DNA from 4 places in the Dermacoccus sp. Tok2021 genome. Region 3 is predicted to be linked to each of the others. Evidence: riboswitches for the same ligand, from Rfam matches in the RefSeq annotation. Region 3 holds a riboswitch; each other region holds the start of a gene.
The links. Region 3 has a riboswitch for S-adenosylmethionine ahead of K9D12_RS00810 (bifunctional o-acetylhomoserine/o-acetylserine sulfhydrylase). Riboswitches for the same ligand answer to the same signal wherever they lie in the genome.
Positions count from the first base shown of each region.

Region 1: linked by a shared signal. The riboswitch ahead of K9D12_RS15390 (flavin reductase family protein) and the one ahead of K9D12_RS00810 (bifunctional o-acetylhomoserine/o-acetylserine sulfhydrylase) in region 3 are both predicted to bind S-adenosylmethionine.
Region 2: linked by a shared signal. The riboswitch ahead of K9D12_RS12235 (TauD/TfdA family dioxygenase) and the one ahead of K9D12_RS00810 (bifunctional o-acetylhomoserine/o-acetylserine sulfhydrylase) in region 3 are both predicted to bind S-adenosylmethionine.
Region 4: linked by a shared signal. The riboswitch ahead of K9D12_RS13790 (MetQ/NlpA family ABC transporter substrate-binding protein) and the one ahead of K9D12_RS00810 (bifunctional o-acetylhomoserine/o-acetylserine sulfhydrylase) in region 3 are both predicted to bind S-adenosylmethionine.

Region 1 covers NZ_JAGTHU010000032.1:3,564-8,056, reverse strand. The annotation lists gene K9D12_RS13835 (ABC transporter permease) at 1-676, opposite strand, end outside; gene K9D12_RS13830 (LLM class flavin-dependent oxidoreductase) at 803-1,936, opposite strand; gene K9D12_RS15390 (flavin reductase family protein) at 1,936-2,481, opposite strand; SAM riboswitch class I at 2,756-2,845, opposite strand; gene K9D12_RS13820 (DNA translocase FtsK) at 3,031-4,493, opposite strand, start outside.
Region 2 covers NZ_JAGTHU010000022.1:34,511-39,003, forward strand. The annotation lists gene K9D12_RS12230 (cytochrome P450) at 1-1,073, opposite strand, end outside; SAM riboswitch class IV at 1,363-1,478, shown strand; gene K9D12_RS12235 (TauD/TfdA family dioxygenase) at 1,493-2,377, shown strand; gene K9D12_RS12240 (GNAT family N-acetyltransferase) at 2,422-3,009, shown strand; gene K9D12_RS12245 (carbon starvation CstA family protein) at 3,127-4,493, shown strand, end outside.
Region 3 covers NZ_JAGTHU010000001.1:177,967-182,459, reverse strand. The annotation lists gene pgsA (phosphatidylinositol phosphate synthase) at 1-588, opposite strand, end outside; gene K9D12_RS00825 (HIT domain-containing protein) at 699-1,268, opposite strand; gene K9D12_RS00820 (hypothetical protein) at 1,301-1,687, opposite strand; gene K9D12_RS00815 (GNAT family N-acetyltransferase) at 1,684-2,163, opposite strand; SAM riboswitch class IV at 2,277-2,392, shown strand; gene K9D12_RS00810 (bifunctional o-acetylhomoserine/o-acetylserine sulfhydrylase) at 2,458-3,783, shown strand; gene thrS (threonine--tRNA ligase) at 3,854-4,493, opposite strand, start outside.
Region 4 covers NZ_JAGTHU010000031.1:14,374-18,866, forward strand. The annotation lists partial or broken gene K9D12_RS15380 (hotdog domain-containing protein) at 1-5, shown strand, start outside; gene K9D12_RS15385 (acyl-CoA thioesterase) at 343-741, shown strand; gene msrA (peptide-methionine (S)-S-oxide reductase MsrA) at 833-1,486, shown strand; SAM riboswitch class IV at 1,714-1,825, shown strand; gene K9D12_RS13790 (MetQ/NlpA family ABC transporter substrate-binding protein) at 2,046-3,011, shown strand; gene K9D12_RS13795 (methionine ABC transporter ATP-binding protein) at 3,056-4,069, shown strand; gene K9D12_RS13800 (methionine ABC transporter permease) at 4,066-4,493, shown strand, end outside.

The DNA of each region.
Region 1 (4,493 bases), on a different contig from region 3:
CGGGCAGGGCACCGGGAATAATGACGTGCCTAAAGCGCTGCCACGCCGTGAGGTCCAGCGCGTCGGCGAGCTCGTACAGATCGGAGTCGATGGATCGAAGCGCACCTACCGCGTTGAGGTACAACGGCACGCACACCCCGAGCGCCACCAGGAGGATCTTCGGCGCTTCCCCGATCCCGAACCAGACGATGAACAACGGAACCAGCCCCAGCAGGGGCAGAGTCCTGAGCATCTGCATCGGCGGATCGATAATCGCCTCACCGGTACGCGTCAGGCCCACCGGGAGCGCTGCACCCAAGGCAATGAGCGACCCCAGTGCGAATCCGAACCCGGCACGCTGCACCGAGACGCTGAGGGCAGTTGTGAGCGTGCCGTCGGAGATCAGCGACCCCAGCGTTGAGAGGACCCGGGATGGCGGTGCGAGAACGTCCTGCGGCAACCAACCGATGACACTCACGGATTGCCACACCGCGATGATTGCCAGCGGGCTCAGAGCCCGCACCTCCCAACTCGGCGGCTCGTGATCACTGCGGATGAGATTCCGCCGCCTCCTACGGCGCGCGTTGGAGCCAGCGCTGCCTAAGCGCACTCGGGCAGGCAAGGTGTCGTCGGCCGATCCCGGCGAAGCAACAGCTGCCGCCGTCGACGCCCGAGCTGTGCTGCTCGTCACGTTCATGAGTCACTCCTCATAGGTTTTCATTATGATTTGTCAAACATTTGCTTATGCAATTGCGGAAAGAATGCCGGCCAGGTCAGTGGCCACGACCTGGCCGGTGCAAACCCTCGAATTCGAGAAAGATCCTCAGCTCACGGCTCGGTCGTGCGAATGCTCTTCCGCCGGGACCGCCTCCACCCGTGGGCGCACCCCCTCACCGAACCAGTAGGCCTCCTCCAGGCACGGGTATCCGGACAACACGAAATCGTCAAAGCCGACGTCGCGGTACTGCCGAATCAGGTCTGCGACCTCAGCATGTGAACCGACCAGCGACGTTCCGGCTCCACCGCGCACCAGCCCCACGCCAGCCCAGAGCCCGGGGTAGATCTCCAAATCGGCAGTGGTCCCTCCGTTCAGCGCGAGCATGCGCCGCTGCCCTTCGGATTCCGACCGACGCAGCGCGTCCTGCTGACGTTCGATGAGTTCCGCGGGGATGCGCTTGAGTAGCCCTTCCGCGACCGCCCAGGCCTCGGCGGATGTGTCTCGGGAGATCGTGTGCAACCGAATACCGAATCGCACAGTGCGGCCCTGCCGGGCGGCCAGTTCGCGGACTCGGTCGATCTTCTCCTTGGCCTGTGCCGGCGGCTCCCCCCAGGTGAGGTACACGTCGGCGTGGCGGGCCGCGATCTCGAGTGCGGCTGGCGAAGATCCGCCGAAGAAGACCTCGGGACGCGGGGTCGGCGTCCGCGAGAGTCGCGCTTGTTCCACCACCAGGTGTTCGCCGCGATAGTCGAACGAATCCTCGCAATCCCACAACCGACTCACGACGTCGAGGAACTCTCCGGTCCGCGCATATCGGGCGTCCTTGCCGAGGAAGTCGCCGAACGCCCGCTGCTCGGACGATTCTCCCCCGGTGACGATGTTGACGTGGAGTCGACCGTCAGTGATGGTCTGGAAGGTGGTGGCCATTTGCGCTGCCAGAGTCGGCGAGACGGACCCTGGGCGGAAGGCGACGAGAAACTTCAGCCGCTCAGTGTGCTGGGAAAGCGCAGCGGCCATGAGCCAGGAGTCCTGGCACCACAGACCCGTTGGCGTCAGGACGGATTCGAAACCGTTGGCCTCCGCCGCCTGTGCCACCTGACGCAGGTAGCCCGCGGACGGTTCACGGGTTCGATCAGTGCCCTCGACCGCGGCCCCATGACCTCCAGAGACAATTCCACGCGAGTCGCCGGAGGTCGGTAGGAACCAGTGGAAGGTCGGCTGGTTCGTGGACGTGCTCATCATCGGACTCCGTTCGTCGTTCGTGACACTGAGGGCGAGACGCTGTGATGCGCTCCGTTGTGGTGGGCAAGCGGACCGCGATCTGCGACGTGCTCGGCGCTATCCACCTCGGCGACGATGAGGCAGCTGTCTCCCGCCTCATGGGCATCACGGACCGTGGCTGTCAATCGAGCTGCGACGTCCGTGAGTCGCGGCAGACCGGTCCTGTCCCACGACCAGAGACCGTCGTCCTGAAACCGGGCCTCACGCGGGCCGGCGAATCGGGTCATGAGCTGCCCTTGGTTCTCGTCGAGAAGGTGGAGGGCGACACGTCCGGTTCGCACGATTGAAGCCAGCGAGTGAGACGTGCGACTGATGTTGAAGGACACGAGGGGTGGGTCGACCGAAACCGAGTGGACAGACAAAGCGGTCAAGCCGACCGGCCCTGCCTCCCCGGCAGTCGTGATGACCCAGACGCTCGAGACCGCGCGGCGAAACACGGGACGAAGATCGGGCTTCACCACCGAGACAACGATCTCGGTGTGAGGTGGTGCTGTGGGCAACATGAAACTCATCTCTTGATCAGTGAGCGGGGAAGGGCGTCTAGCGCGCGTACGACGTACCGGGTCACATCGACAATCGGTGATCCGACCGGACGGCATCTCGGGCATGGGCGGGCTACGACCCGAGAGTCGAAAGTCGCGAGGGTCGCGCCCACGGAGGCGTTGAGATCGTCGTGCGTTCTTCAGCGACATGCACTGACGCGACGGCGCATCAAATCAACCGTCCGACGTCGGCAGGCACGAAAAGACGAAACGCGGTGTTCCGACATGAGAATCAACTCCATCGCTTCTGGCGTGAGCACCGTTCCGCGAGGGTCGGTTGCTGCGGCGTCGACGAGCCAGATCTCTCGGCCGCTCTGGATGGGATGAATGCAGTCAACTGGCTGGTCGCGCCACCCACAAGCAGAATCCACATACTGGGACACGACACCTGTATCGCAACTACCACCTCGGACGCCACACGGGACCGTCCGGGACACAAAAGTCCCAGCATCCCGATGATCCGGGATGCAGGGACTCCTCCATCAGGCTGGCGCCGCCGACCTGGCGACCTCAGCGACCGTGCTGCGTCAGCTCCCAGGCGTCCTCACTACCGTCACCGCCGTCGTGCCCGTCGTAGTACTGCTCGCCCGGTTCGTCGAGATCGCCCTGCGCCTGGGCGACGAGGTCGACCGGACCGCCGTCGGCGCCGCTGGCCACGGCATCGTCCGGAACGTCCTCGCCCTTGAGCAGCGCGAGCGTCATGGGGAGGTCGTCGGGCTTGACGAGGACGTCGCGCGCCTTCGACCCCTCGGACGGGCCGACGATTGCTCGCGACTCGAGCAGGTCCATGAGGCGACCGGCCTTGGCGAAGCCGACGCGCAGCTTGCGCTGCAGCATCGAGGTCGAACCGAACTGCGTCGTGATGACGAGCTCGGCCGCCTGCAGCAACACGTCGAGGTCGTCACCGATGTCCTCGTCGATCTCCTTCTTGGGCGCCGTCTGCTGAACGTCCTCGCGGTAGTTGGGCGCGAGCTGAGCCTTGACGTGCGCGACGACGCCGTGGATCTCCGACTCGTTGACCCACGCGCCCTGCACACGCATCGGCTTGCTCGCGCCCATCGGCAGGAAGAGCGCGTCACCCTGACCGAGGAGCTTCTCGGCGCCGGGCTGGTCGAGCACGACGCGGCTGTCGGCGAGCGACGACGTCGCGAACGCCAGACGCGACGGCACGTTGGCCTTGATGATGCCGGTGACGACATCGACCGACGGGCGCTGCGTCGCGAGGATGAGGTGGATACCGGCGGCACGCGCGAGCTGCGTGATGCGCTGGATCGAGGCCTCGACGTCACGCGGCGCGACGAGCATGAGGTCCGCCAACTCGTCGACGACGACGAGGAGGTACGGGTACGGCGCGAGCTTGCGCTTGCTGTCCGGCGGGAGGGTCACCTTGCCCGCACGCACGGCCTTGTTGAACTCGTCGATGTGCTTGTAGCCGAACGCGGCGAGGTCGTCGTAGCGCGCGTCCATCTCGCGCACGACCCACTCGAGAGCCTCGGCGGCCTTCTTCGGGTTCGTGATGATCGGCGTGATGAGGTGCGGGATGCCCTCGTACGCCGTCAGCTCGACGCGCTTGGGGTCGACGAGCACCATGCGCACCTCTTCGGGCGTGGCCCGCATGAGGAGTGAGGTGATCATCGAGTTGACGAAGCTCGACTTACCGGCACCGGTGGCACCGGCGACGAGCATGTGCGGCATCTTCGCGAGGTTGGCCACGACGTAGCCACCCTCGACGTCCTTACCGACACCCATGACCATCGGGTGGTGATTGTTGCGGGCCGCCTGGCTGCGCAGCACGTCACCGAGGCTGACAAGTTCCTTGTCGGCGTTCGGGATCTCGATACCGATGGCCTTCTTGCCCGGGATGGGCGACAGGATGCGCACGTCGGCGCTGGCCACGGCGTAGGCGATGTTCTTGCTCAGACCCGTGACGCGGTCGACCTTGACGCCGGGGCCGAGCTCGACCTCGTAACGCG
Region 2 (4,493 bases), on a different contig from region 3:
CCGGTGAAGCGTTCGGGGCGGAACTCCTCGGGCGAGTCCCACTCGTGCGGGTCGTTGTTCGTGCCGAGGATGTCGATGAGCACGCGCTGGCCGCGACGGATCTTCTGGCCTCCCCATTCGAAGGAGTCACGGGCGAAGGCCGGCAGCATCGGCACGAACGGGGAGACGCGGCGCACCTCCTGGGCGAAGGCGACGGCCGTCGGGTTCTCCAGCAGCGTGCCGCTCGATGCCACCTCGTCGGCGATGCGCTCGCGGTACTCGGGGTGCTCGACGAGTGCGCGAGCGGCGAAGGCTGCGAAACGCGCGACGGCGATGGTCGGACGCGTCGTGTTCTGCAACTCGACCCCAGCGGTGTGCTCGTCGAGCGGTGAGCCGTCGAGGTTCGTCGCGTTCGCGACCTCGTGCAGCGCGGTGCCGGGTTCGGGCGTGATCTCACCTCGTCGGGTGCGCGCCACGAGGTCGGCCGCCCACGCGTCGCACCGACGACGGTTGATCCACGCCTCGACGTGCGCGGGGCTCTTGCGCCCGAAGCCCTCGACGATCTGGCCGAGACGCTGCGCCCACGTGTCGAGTTCCTCCTCGCTACCGGGAACGCCCGCCCACCGCAGGGCGGCACGCCCATACGTGATGACGCTTCCGTCGTAGACGGTTCCCGGCTCCTGCTCCCAGCGCGCGAGCGTCTTGCGCATCTCATCCTCGAGAATCGGCATGAAGCGGCGAACCTGAGCGTCGTCGTAGGTGATGCGCATGAGCATGGCCTTGCGGTGACGGTGCTCCTCGTCATCGAGACCGTGCACCGCGCCCTTACCGAACAGCGGCCCGCGCACCGGCAATGGCATCGCGCCGTCACGCTTCATGCGCGAGGTGTCGTAGAACAGGTCGACGCCCTCCTTGCCGCGCACGATCAGCGCGGGGCGTCCGAGCAGGCGGGTGGCGAGCGGTCGCGCGTCCCCGGGGCTACGACCCTCGGCCTTGCGCAGGCGCTCCTGGAACAGGTAGCCGTCCGCCAGAAAGGCAGCGGTCTGATCGGGCAGTTTGGACAGCAGGGCGGTCGCGTTCTTCGCAAGGCTCATCGGTGCTCCTTCATTGCCACGTCATGGTTTGTCTCCGACGCTACAGGACGGCCGGTGGCCCCGAGATCGCCTGCAGCACGGCCACCCGCCAAGGTGGGCGCGTCCTGGCGGACGGTGTGCCGGGGCGCCTTCGGCAGTGTGAACCGGTGGGGAAGGGAGCCGCCTGTGCGGGAAATGCCGCGCACATCGGGACCTTGCGACATCACGCCGCGGGCGGACGAGGCCAGGATGTGGACACTGGCTAGTCATAACCATGAGTTTGGTAACCGTGTGGGTTAACTTATGTCTGGGTCTCGAGTTCCGGCGATAAGTCTCGGCTGGCCGGACGGCAACCCTCCGCTGCGGTGGGGTGCCCCGAGTAACGACCTGGCGCGTCGCCGCCCGGCGTCTGCGCAAGCGCAACGAACAAAGAGGTTGTCATGACACTTCTCGCCACCCACGCTCCCGCCACGACGCCCGGACTGCGCATCGAGCGCCTCGGCCCGGCCCTGGGCGCCGTCATCCACGGCATCGACCTGGCGTCCATCGACGAGATCGCGGCCTTCGACATCCGCCGCGCCCTGCTCGCCCACAAGGTGCTCTTCTTCCGCGATCAGCACGGCTTCGACGACGACGCCCAGGTACGCCTCGGCAACCTCCTCGGCGACCTGACGCCCGGCCACCCCGTCGCCGGCAACCACGAGCGCAGCGAGATCTACAACATCGACTCGAGCGACCCCGAGTTCTCCTTCTCCGACGTCTGGCACACCGACGTCACCTTCATGAAGCGGCCGCCGTCCATCAGCATCCTCCGCGCCGTGACGCTCCCGCCCTACGGCGGCGACACGTCCTGGGCCGACAGCCAGGCCGCCTACGACTCCCTCTCCGCACCCTTCAAGGCGCTCGCCGACCAGCTGCTCGCCGTCCACGACGGCAACCGCGAGTGGGGCGCCTTCCTCAAGAAGAACGGCGGCCACGAGTGGGAGGGCGAGATCGTCACCGAACTGCCCGCCGTCGAACACCCCGTCGTCCGCGTCCACCCCGAGACCGGCCGCCGCGGCCTGTTCGTCAACCCCGGCTTCACCTCCCACGTCAGTGGCGTCTCCGACGCCGAGTCGCGCGCCATCCTCGACGCCCTCTACGCCCACCTCACGCAGCCCGAGCACACGATCCGTCACCGCTGGGCGCCCGGCGACGTCGGCATCTGGGACAACCGCGCCACCTCCCACTACGCCAACCGCGACTACACGAACACCCGCGTCATGCACCGCGTCACCGTGCGCGGCGACGAGCCCCGCGGCGTCGACGGCCTGCGCGCCCACTAAGCGCACCGAAAACTGATCGACGCCCCACGGTCGGGGGTGATGAGATGACCGACATGATCGAACTCATCGCCCCCGACGCCGCGCGCTACGACGACTGGTCGGCCATGCTGCGCGAGTTCCGCGACGCCACCACCGACTCGCGCGACGACCGCTGGGTGTGCGCGGGCGGCATGGACGGATCGGGCTTCTTCGCGGGCACCGACGTCGACATCACCCCCGACGGCTTCGCCGCCTACGTCGAAGACTGCGCCCGCCAGGGCAACACGATGTGGCCGCCGCACACCGGCCTCGTCCACTGCTCCTACTTCTGGATCGTCGACGACGGCGCCCTCGTCGGTCACCTCGCCCTGCGTCACGCGCTCAACGAGTTCCTCTACGAACTCGGCGGCCACATCGGCTACTCCGTGCGGCCGGCCGCTCGCGGACGCGGCATCGCGAAGGAGGCTCTGAAGCTCGGGCTCGCCGAAGCCGCCGCGCTCGACATCGCCCCCGTGCTCGTCTGCTGCGCGCAGACGAACGGCGCCTCGCGCGCCGTCATCGAGGCCTGTGGCGGGCAGCTCGAGGACGTTCGTGAAGACAGCCGCCGTTACTGGTTCGGCGACGGGCCGCGCCCCACCGGCCCCACTGCGTGACGTTCGTCCAAATTCGTGATGAAGGTGTGACCTGCGCGTGCGTTGTCAAAGCCCTGTGACCTACCCGACACCGCATAACGTGGCCCTGCTCACACTCACACGAAAAGGGAGGTCTCCGTGCCCGCGTCGAGCACCAAAACCCCCGAGCGCGACGGGAACACGCCCCCGGTCGCGGTCGACCTACCCCGCCAGATCACGGGACGTCAGAAGATCGTCATCGCCGTCGCGGCCGTCATCGCCGCCATCGGCTGGACGATGGTCGCGTTCGTCCGCGGCGAGCACGTCAACTCGATCTGGTTCGTCATGGCTGCCGTCGGCAGCTACGTCATCGGCTACATGCTGTACAGCCGCCTCATCCAGTACAAGGTCATCCGCCCGCGCGACGACCTCGCCACCCCGGCCGAGCAGTTCGAGAACGGCCAGGACTTCATGCCGACCGACCGGCGCGTGCTGTTCGGTCACCACTTCGCCGCCATCGCCGGCGCCGGCCCGCTCGTCGGCCCCGTGCTCGCCGCGCAGATGGGTTACCTGCCGGGCACGCTCTGGATCATCTTCGGTGTGATCTTCGCGGGCGCCGTGCAGGACTACATGGTGCTCGCTATCTCCACGCGCCGCGGCGGTCGCAGCCTCGGCCAGATGGCGCGCGACACGCTCGGCCCCGTCGGTGGCTGGGCGGCGATGTTCGCCGTCATGGCGATCATGATCATCCTGATCGCGGTGCTCGGCCTCGTCGTCGTCAACGCCCTTGCCGAGTCGCCCTGGGGTGTCTTCTCGCTCGCGATGACGATCCCGATCGCGCTCTTCATGGGTTGCTACTTGCGCTTCATGCGCCCGGGTGCCGTCTCCGAGGTCTCGGGCATCGGCGTCGTCCTGCTGCTCCTTGCCATCGTCGCCGGTGGCTGGGTTGCCGGCACCGACTGGGGCAAGGACCTGTTCACGCTCTCGCCGACGGCGCTCGCGTGGGCCATCATCATCTACGGTTTCGCCGCCGCCGTCCTTCCGGTGTGGCTGCTGCTCGCTCCGCGTGACTACCTGTCGACCTTCATGAAGGTCGGCACGATCGTGCTGCTCGCGCTGGGCATCGTCATCGCGCGCCCGTCCATCGACATCCCGGCCATCACGTCGTTCGGCAAGGAGGGCAACGGCCCCGTCTTCGCCGGTTCGCTGTTCCCGTTCCTGTTCATCACGATCGCCTGTGGTGCGCTCTCCGGCTTCCACGCTCTCATATCCTCGGGCACGACGCCGAAGCTGCTGCAGAAGGAGAGCCAGGCTCGCCTCATCGGCTACGGCTCGATGCTCGTGGAGTCGTTCGTCGCGATCATGGCGCTCATCGCGGCCGCCATCATCGACCACCACCTGTACTTCGTCATGAACTCGCCCGCCGGCGTCACCGGCGGTACGCCCGAGAAGGCTGCCGCGTGGGTGAACTCGCTCGGCCTCGGCGGCGACCCGACGTCGGCCACCGAGATCGCGCAGGCCGCGAA
Region 3 (4,493 bases):
CACCATGAGCATGCGCTGCAGCACGGTGATGAACGAGGCCACCGCGAGCAGGGCGAGCACGATCGTCAGGACGATGTACGGCAGGTCGAACAGGCCCGTGAGGCCGGTGGTGACGAGAACCGCGACGAGACGGTCGGCGCGTTCCGCGATGCCGACGTTCGCCTCCATACCGAGACCCTCGGCGCGAGCCTTGGCGTACGAGACGACGGAACCGAGCACGAGACAGGCGAGCGCGAGGCATGCCATGAGGAAGTTGTCGCCCTGGCCGGCGAAGTAGAGCACGAGGCCACCGAAGATGGCGGCGTCACCGACGCGGTCGAGCGTGGAGTCGAGGTAGGCGCCCCACACCGACGAGCGACCCGACAGGCGGGCCATGTTGCCGTCGAGCATGTCGGAGAAGACGAAGGCCGTGATGAACAGCGTGCCGACGAGGAACTCGCCGCGCGGGTAGAACCACAGCGCGCCGAACGAGACACCGAGCGTGCCGACGATCGTGACGACGTCAGGGCTGATGCCGAGGCGCAGGAGCAGCTGCGCCAGGGGGCGGAAGATCGCGGAGAAGAAGGCGCGCGCGTACTTGTTCAGCATGGTGACTCAACTGTAGCGGTTCGATACGTCGAGCCGAGGTGCGCGCCGCGCCGGACGAGTCACATCTCACCCCGCGTTCACGAGCCGCACGCCCCGCGAGGTCGAGGCCGTCAGTCGGTTGGCCAGGACGCCGCGATGCGCTGACGGCTGTCCTCGAGAAGCACCGGGAGAGCCTTCGTCTGGCCGACGATCGGCATGAAGTTCATGTCGCCACCCCAGCGGGGCACGATGTGCTGATGCAGGTGCGCAGCCACGCCGGCGCCCGCGACATCGCCCTGGTTCATGCCGAGGTTGAATCCGGCCGGGTTCGACGCCGCCTTGAGCGCGCGAATGCCCTGCTTCGTCAGCTTCGTGAACTCCTCGGTCTCCGCGTCCGTGAGGTCGATGTAGTGCGGCACGTGACGGTAGGGGCACACGAGCAGGTGGCCCGGGTTGTACGGGAAGAGGTTCATCACGACGAAGCAGTGCTCACCGCGGTGCACGATGAGGCCCTCGGCGTCGTCCTTGCCCGGCGCCGCGCAGAACGGACAGCCGTCGCCGGCGTCCCTCGAGGGGCGGTCGGCCTCGATGTAGGCCATGCGGTGAGGCGTCCACAGTCGGCCGAACCCGTCGGGCTCCCCCGCGAAGTCGTGCTCGGACTCGGCGTGCTCGGGAGTGAAGTCCTCGTTCTGCGTGACCATGCGCCCCATCCTAGGGAAACCCGCGCGCCGGGTCAGACCGGAGCGATCTCGGCGAGTTTCTCCACGAGCCGCTCGTCGCTCGCAGCGCCCGCGTGGGCCAGGCCGCCCACGCGCTCTGCCACTTTCTGTGCGACGGCTGCGGCATCGCCTTCACCCACGACGGCGACGGCGCTCGCGAGTCCGCCGAGGCCGCTTGCGGCGTCCTCGAGGTCGAGCCAGTCGTCGTCGGTGAGTTCCGCTGTCACACCCGCCCACACGACGCCCGCGGCCATGACGCCACGTTCGGCCAGCGATCCGACGCTCTCGCGCGGCAGCGAGCCGTCCTCACCGAGGTAGAGCACGACGGCGTTCGCCGCCGGCTTCGACGGGCAGGCGATGCAGCGCTCGCGCTGGTCGAGGGCCCAGATGATGTCGCTCATCGCTGCTCCTTCGTGGCCGCGAACGGTGCGTCGCGGTGCATGTGTCGCTCCTCCGGGGCACCGAGTCCGAGACGCTCGTACAACGGGCGCGCCTTCGGACGCGTGTTGAGCAGCATCCGCTCGACGCCGCGCGCGTCCGCCCAGGCGTCGACGGTGCGGAGCATGCGTTCGCCGAGTCCCGCGCCACGCTCGTCGGGCACGACGAAGACGAACGCGACGTACAACCACGGCTTGGCGCCGCGCGCGAGCGTCGGCATCCGGTGGACGAGGGCGCACTGCACGATGCCGACGACGGTGCCGTCGGAACGGGTGGCGATCCACGTGGGTACCTCGTCGAAGGCCGAGAGGAAGTCGTCCGCGTACTCGGTCACGAAACCGGCCCGATTCAGGTGCCCCTCCTCGAGGTCCGAGCGCAACCGAAGCGCTGCACAGGCGAAGGCGTCGTCACGCCTGGCCCGGGCGATGGTGATCGTCATGGCGCCAGTCAACCACGGCTTGACCCTTCGGCAAACGCCCCGCGCCGCACGGCAAACCACGATGTGAGACACGAGTCCCGCCCCTCGATACCGCCCGGGATATCCTCGGACCAGGTCACGAGCGCCAGCGTCAAACCCCGGTTTGCTGGCCGGCAACCCTCCCACCGCGGCGGGGTGCTCCGGGTGACGACCTGGCCCGGCGTCGGATACGCCCGGGCAAGCGCGGAAGCAGAGCTTCCGGCGCACCCCGCGTGCGAGGTTCGCGCACGGGTAGCGACCTTTCGAGGAGTTGTCATGAGCGCTCAGGACTGGGCTTTCGAGACCAAGCAGATCCACGCCGGCCAGGTGCCGGACGGGGACACCGGATCGCGCGCGCTGCCGATCTACCAGACGACCTCGTTCGTCTTCGACTCCGCCGAGACGGCGGCCAACCGCTTCGGCCTGTCCGACCTCGGCCCCATCTACACCCGCATCGGCAACCCGACGTCGCAGGCCGTCGAGGAGCGCATCGCGGCGCTCGAGGGTGGCGTCGGCGCCCTGCTGCTGGCCTCCGGCCAGGCCGCGACGACGTTCGCCATCCTCAACGTCGCGCAGGCAGGCGACCACGTCGTCGCGTCGCCCGCTCTCTACGGCGGTACGTACAACCTGCTCAAGTACACGCTCAAGCGTCTCGGTGTGGAGACCACCTTCGTCGAGGACATCGGTGACCTCGACGCGTGGAAGAACGCCATCCGACCGAACACCAAGCTCCTCTTCGGTGAGACGCTGAGCAACCCCGACCAGAAGGTCCTCGACGTCGCGGGTGTTGCCGCTGTCGCCCACGACGCCGGCCTGCCGCTGTTCGTCGACAACACCGTCGCGACGCCGTACCTGCTGCGCCCGATCGAGCACGGCGCGGACGTCGTCATCCACTCGGCGACGAAGTACCTCGGCGGCCACGGCACGTCGATCGCCGGCGTGCTCGTGGACGCCGGAACGTTCGACTACGCCAAGGAGCCGGAGAAGTTCCCGCAGTTCAACGAGCCGAGCGAGAGCTACCACGGCCTCGTTTTCGCCCGCGATCTCGGCGTCGGTTCGGCGCTCGGCGCGAACCTCGCATTCATTCTCAAGGCGCGCGTCGAACTGCTGCGCGACCTCGGCTCCGCCGTGTCGCCGTTCAACGCCTTCCTCATCGCGCAGGGCCTCGAGACGCTGTCGCTGCGCGTCGAGCGTCACGTGGAGAACGCGGAGAAGGTCGTCGCTTACCTGAGCGAGCACGCGCAGGTCGAAAAGGTCTTCTACGCCTCGAAGGACGACAGCCCGTACAAGGAGCTGGCCGACCGCTACCTGCCCACCGGTTCCGGTGCAGTGTTCTCCTTCGAGATCGCCGGCGGCATCGACGCGGGCAAGGCGTTCGTCGACGCCCTCGAGCTGCACTCGCACGTGGCCAACATCGGTGACGTCCGCTCGCTCGCCATCCACCCGGCGACGACGACGCACAGCCAGGGCAGTGACGACGACCGCCGCGGCGCCGGCGTCACGCCCGGCCTCGTGCGCCTGTCGGTCGGCATCGAGAACGCGAACGACATCATCGCCGACCTCGACAAGGGCTTCGCAGCCGCGAAGGCTGCCTCCGCCTGATCGCCCGCACCGCGGAGACTACGACGAAGCCGCCACCCCAAATCGGGGCGGCGGCTTCGTCGTATGTGGATCAGGCCTCGGCAGGTGCCTCGGCCGCCGTGGGCGACGTGTTGTTGCGCGAGGCGATGTACGCGGCGATCTCGGCCACGGCCTCGTCGACCGGCACGCCGTTCTTCTGCGAGCCGTCGCGGTAACGGAAGCTCACGGCTCCGTTGTCGCGGTCCTCCTCGCCGGCGATGAGGATGAACGGCGCTTTCGACTTCGAGGCGTTGCGGATCTTCTTCGGGAAGCGGTCGTCGCTCGTGTCGATCTCGACGCGTACGCCGGCCCGACGCAGCTTCTCGCCCACCTCGCCGAGGTAGTCGTAGTACTCCTCCGCGACCGGAACCCCGAGCACCTGAACCGGTGCGAGCCACGCCGGGAACTGCCCCGCGTAATGCTCGACGAGCACACCAAGGAAGCGCTCGATCGAACCGAACTTCGCCGAGTGGATCATGACCGGCTGCTGACGCGTGCCGTCCTGAGCCTGGAACTCGAGGCCGAAGCGCTCGGGCATGTTGAAGTCGTACTGGATCGTCGACATCTGCCACGTACGGCCGATGGCGTCACGTGCCTGCACGGAGATCTTCGGGCCGTAGAAGGCTGCGCCGCCCGGGTCGGGCACGAGCTCGAGGCCCGAGGCGTTCGCGACGTCGGCGAGCACCTGCGTC
Region 4 (4,493 bases), on a different contig from region 3:
TCGTCCACACCGGACGCACGTCGATGCGCATCGTCGCGACCGTTTCGTCCGGCGACCCGCGTCAGGGCGAGCTGCGCGTCAACACACAGTGCCTGCTCATCTTCGTCGCGGTCGACGACGACCGGAAGCCCACACCTGTCCCGACGTTCACGCCGCAGGACGAGTGGGAACGCGACCAGCAGGAGCGCGCCGTCACCCTCACCGACGTGCGCACCCGCATCGAAGCCGACATGGTGAAGCAGAGTTACACGGGACGCGACGGAGTCGTGCCGCGAGACGCTGCGCTTCCTCGCGGCACCGACGACCGTCAACTGGGGCGGCAACGTGCACGGCGGCGTCGTCATGGAGTGGATCGACGAGGCGACAACCCTCGTTGCGGAGCGCTGGAACCAGGGTTCGGCGGTGGCCGTGTACGCGGGCGGCGTGCGCTTCCACCAGCCGTTGCACGTCCGCGACCTCGTCGAGGTGCAGGCGCGGCTCATCCACACGGGCACGTCGAGCATGCACGTGTCGGCGCGAGTGCGCTCGGGCAACCCGCGCACGGGCGAACTGAACCTCACGACCGAGTGCACGATGGTGCTTGTCGGCCTTGACAACGACGGCGACAAGCGGGCCGTGCCGCCTTGGGTGCCAACGCTTTCCGAGGACGTCGCGCTCGACACGGACGCGCAGACGATGGTCGAGATCCGCGCGAGGCTACTGCGCCCCATCCCGCTCGAAGTGCCGCCGCTCGTCGACTGACGCGCGCCGTTCACGCGGTTGCTCCGCGAGTTCGGAATCCTCTCGGACACGCCTGCGTTGAACACAGCGACTCCAGTGAAAGGAACGCCCCATGTGGTTCACCCGTCAGGATTCCGCCCCGGTCGACGTCGCTGCCGTGCACGACGTTCTCGGCACGCCACTGCTCGGCGGGTGGCCGGACAAGACCGAGACGCTGTACGTCGCGATGGGATGTTTCTGGGGTGCGGAGCGCATCTTATGGCAGATCCCGGGGGTCGTCTCGACGGCCGTCGGCTACATGGGTGGCGACCGTGAGAACCCCTCGTACGAGGACGTCTGCACGGGCACGACGGGCCACACCGAGGCCGTCCAGATCGCGTACGACCCGGAGAAGGTCTCCCCGGCCCAGCTGCTCAAGGCGTTCTGGGAGAACCATGACCCGACGACGGCCAACCGTCAGGGCAATGACATCGGCACGCAGTACCGCTCTGCGGTCTACTGGACGACGCCCGAGCAGGAGACCGCTACGCGTCGCACCGCGGAAGCGTTCCAGGATGCGCTGACCGACGCGGGCCGCGGCGCCATCACGACGGAGATGAAGCCCGCCGACGAAGCCGGAAAGTTCTGGCCGGCCGAGGGCTACCACCAGCAGTACCTCGCGAAAAATCCAGGCGGGTACTGCAATCACGGCTACAAGGGCGTGACGTGCCCGGTCGGCGTGGCCGACCTCCCCGCGCAGACCGACGTTCTTCCGCCGAGCAAATAAGCGCGAGCTCGGGGTACCTCGACCCCGTGGAGTCCACGCTCCGCCCCTAGTGACTCCAGCCCACGGGGAGAGCACGGCGTCAGCGCATCTCTCCACTGGGCAGACTTTCCTGCCGTTGGGTCGAGGCGGCGACTACCCAACCGCAGGAAACTCGGCCCAGCGGTGACACAGAGTGGCCCAGATCACTTGATTTGACGGGCTTCTCGCGGCGCCTCTAATGTGATGCCGGTCAAGAGATCCGATGCAAAGCCCTGGCTGGTCGGACGGCAACCCTCACGAACGTGGCGGGGTGCTCCAGGTGATGACACGGCCGCGTCAACCGCGCGGCAAGCACGTTCCGCACCCGGAACACATCCCTTTCGAGGGCCTCGTACCGGTGCGCCCGATCCCGGGAGATCACATGCAGCACACGCATCGCCCCACCCAGGCCCCCACCGCGCGACCGCACACGCACGACGCCGCGTTCGCGCGCCCCAAGCACTGACCGCACCCATCGTCGGGCGGTCGTCGCCGCCCACCCCACCGGCGCCTCGCACGCCCCTTCGAGGAAGGCATCACCATGTCCGAGAACACCAACTCCACCACCCCCGGAGCCAGCCCGGCCGTCCAGGCCCTGCCCGAGAAGCCGAAGAGCAACGGCCCCAAGTACGCGGCCATCGGCGCAGGCGTCCTCGTCGTCGCGCTCGCCGCAGGCTTCGGCATCAAGGCCTTCACGGGTAGCGACGACGAGAAGCTGACGAAGATTACCGTCGGTACCACCGAAGCGTCCGACCCGTACTGGACCGAACTGGTCAAGGTCGGCAAGGAGAAGTACGGCCTCGACATCCAGCCGGTCAACTTCACCGACTACACGCAGGCCAACCCGGCGCTCTCCCAGGGCCAGGTCGACGTCAACCAGTTCCAGCACCTGCAGTTCCTCGCCGACTACAACGCCGCGAAGAACGACACCCTGACGCCGGTCGGCTCCACCTACATCGTGCCGCTGTCGCTGTACTCGAAGAAGCACACCACGGTGAACGAGTTCGCCGACGGCGGCAAGGTCGCCATCCCGAACGACGCGACGAACCAGGCACGCGCCCTCCTGCTCCTGCAGAGCGCCGGTCTGCTCACGCTCAAGGGCGGGGGCAACTCCCTGTCGACGCCCGCCGAGATCGACGCCGCGAAGTCGAAGGTCGGCGTCACGCCCGTCGACGCTGCCCAGACCGCAGCCGCCCTGCCCTCCGTCGAGGGCGCCGTGGTCAACAACAACTTCGCCGCCGACGCGAACCTCGACCCGAGCAAGGCGCTGTTCAAGGACGACCCCAAGGCGAAGTCCTCGGAGCCGTACATCAACGTCATCGTGGCCCGCAAGAAGGACGCCGACAACCCGACGTACGCGAAGTTCGTCCAGGCGTACCACGAGAAGTCGGTGCAGGACCTCATCTCCAAGCGCACCAAGGGAACCCAGTACGAGGTGAAGCGTTCCGTCGCGGACGTGCGCGGCATCCTCACCCGCATCGAGTCGCAGATCAAGGCCAAGAAGTGACCCCCACTCCCCCGGCCCGACCCGAGAACGCGCCGGCGGTCCGGCTGCGCGGCGTGAGCAAGACCTTCGTGCGCGGCAAGAAGAACGTCACCGCGCTGCAGGAGATCGACCTCGACGTCGCTACCGGCCGCGTCCTCGCCGTCATCGGGTTCTCCGGTGCAGGCAAGAGCACCCTCGTGCGGCTCATCAACGCGCTCGAGACCCCGACGACCGGCTCCGTCGAGGTCGACGGCGTCGATCTGGCGGGTCTGGGAGCAAAGCAGGTCCGAGCTCTGCGGGCCCGCATCGGCATGGTGTTCCAGCAGTTCAATCTCATCCGCTCGCGCACGGTGTACGCCAACGTCGCCTATCCGCTCGAGGTCGCCGGTTGGGACAAGGACAAGCAGGAGGCGCGAGTCACCGAACTGCTCCACTTCGTCGGTCTGACGGAGAAGGCCTGGGCCTATCCTGACGAGCTGTCCGGCGGCCAGAAGCAGCGCGTCGGCATCGCCCGCGCCCTGGCCACGAACCCGGAGATCCTGCTCGCCGACGAGTCGACCTCCGCCCTCGACCCCGACACGACGAAGGACGTCCTCGCCCTCCTGCGCCGCGTCAACGATGAGCTCGGCGTGACGATCGTCGTCATCACGCACGAGATGGACGTCGTGCGTGAACTGGCCGACGACGTCGTGGTCCTCGAACACGGCCGCCTCGTCGAATCCGGGCCGACCGAGCAGGTGCTCGGCGCACCGACATCGTCAGCCACGCGGCGGCTCGTCGACGCGACGCTGCGCAACGTGCCCGACGCCCGCGAGATCGCGCGGCTGCGCGAGAGGGTGAGCGGACGCCTCGTCACGGCAACCGTCCACGACTCCGCTGGATTCGGAAGGGTTCTCGCCTCCACCGGCGCCCGCGGTGTCGAACCGGAGATCGTCCACGGTGGCCTCACGCCCCTCAAGGAAGCGAACCTCACGACGTTGACCCTGGCCCTGCGCGGTGACGACGTCACCGTCACGCAGGTGCTGACCGACCTCGCCCAGGTCGCCACCGTCCACGAACTCGAGGAGGCCACGGCATGAAGGTCATCACTGCGGACACGGACTGGAGCGCACTGCGCCCCGTGCTGTGGGAGTCGGTCGGGCAGACCCTCCTCATGGTCAGCGCCACCATCGTCCTCGGCGGTCTGTTCGGGCTCGTGCTCGGCGTGCTGCTCAACACGACGCGCCGCGGCGGCATCATGGCCAACCCGACGGTTCACACGATCCTCAACGTGCTCGTCAACATCATCCGGCCGATCCCGTTCATCATCTTCGCGGCCGCGCTCGGTCCGCTGACGCTGAAGGTCACCGGCTCGACGATCGGTACCGCGTCGATGATCTTCCCGCTGACGCTCGCCGCAACGTTCGGCATCAGTCGCATCGTCGAACAGAACCTCGTGAGTGTCGACCCGGGCGTCATCGAGGCGGCTCAGGCGATGGGCGCGAGCCCGTGGCGGATCATCCG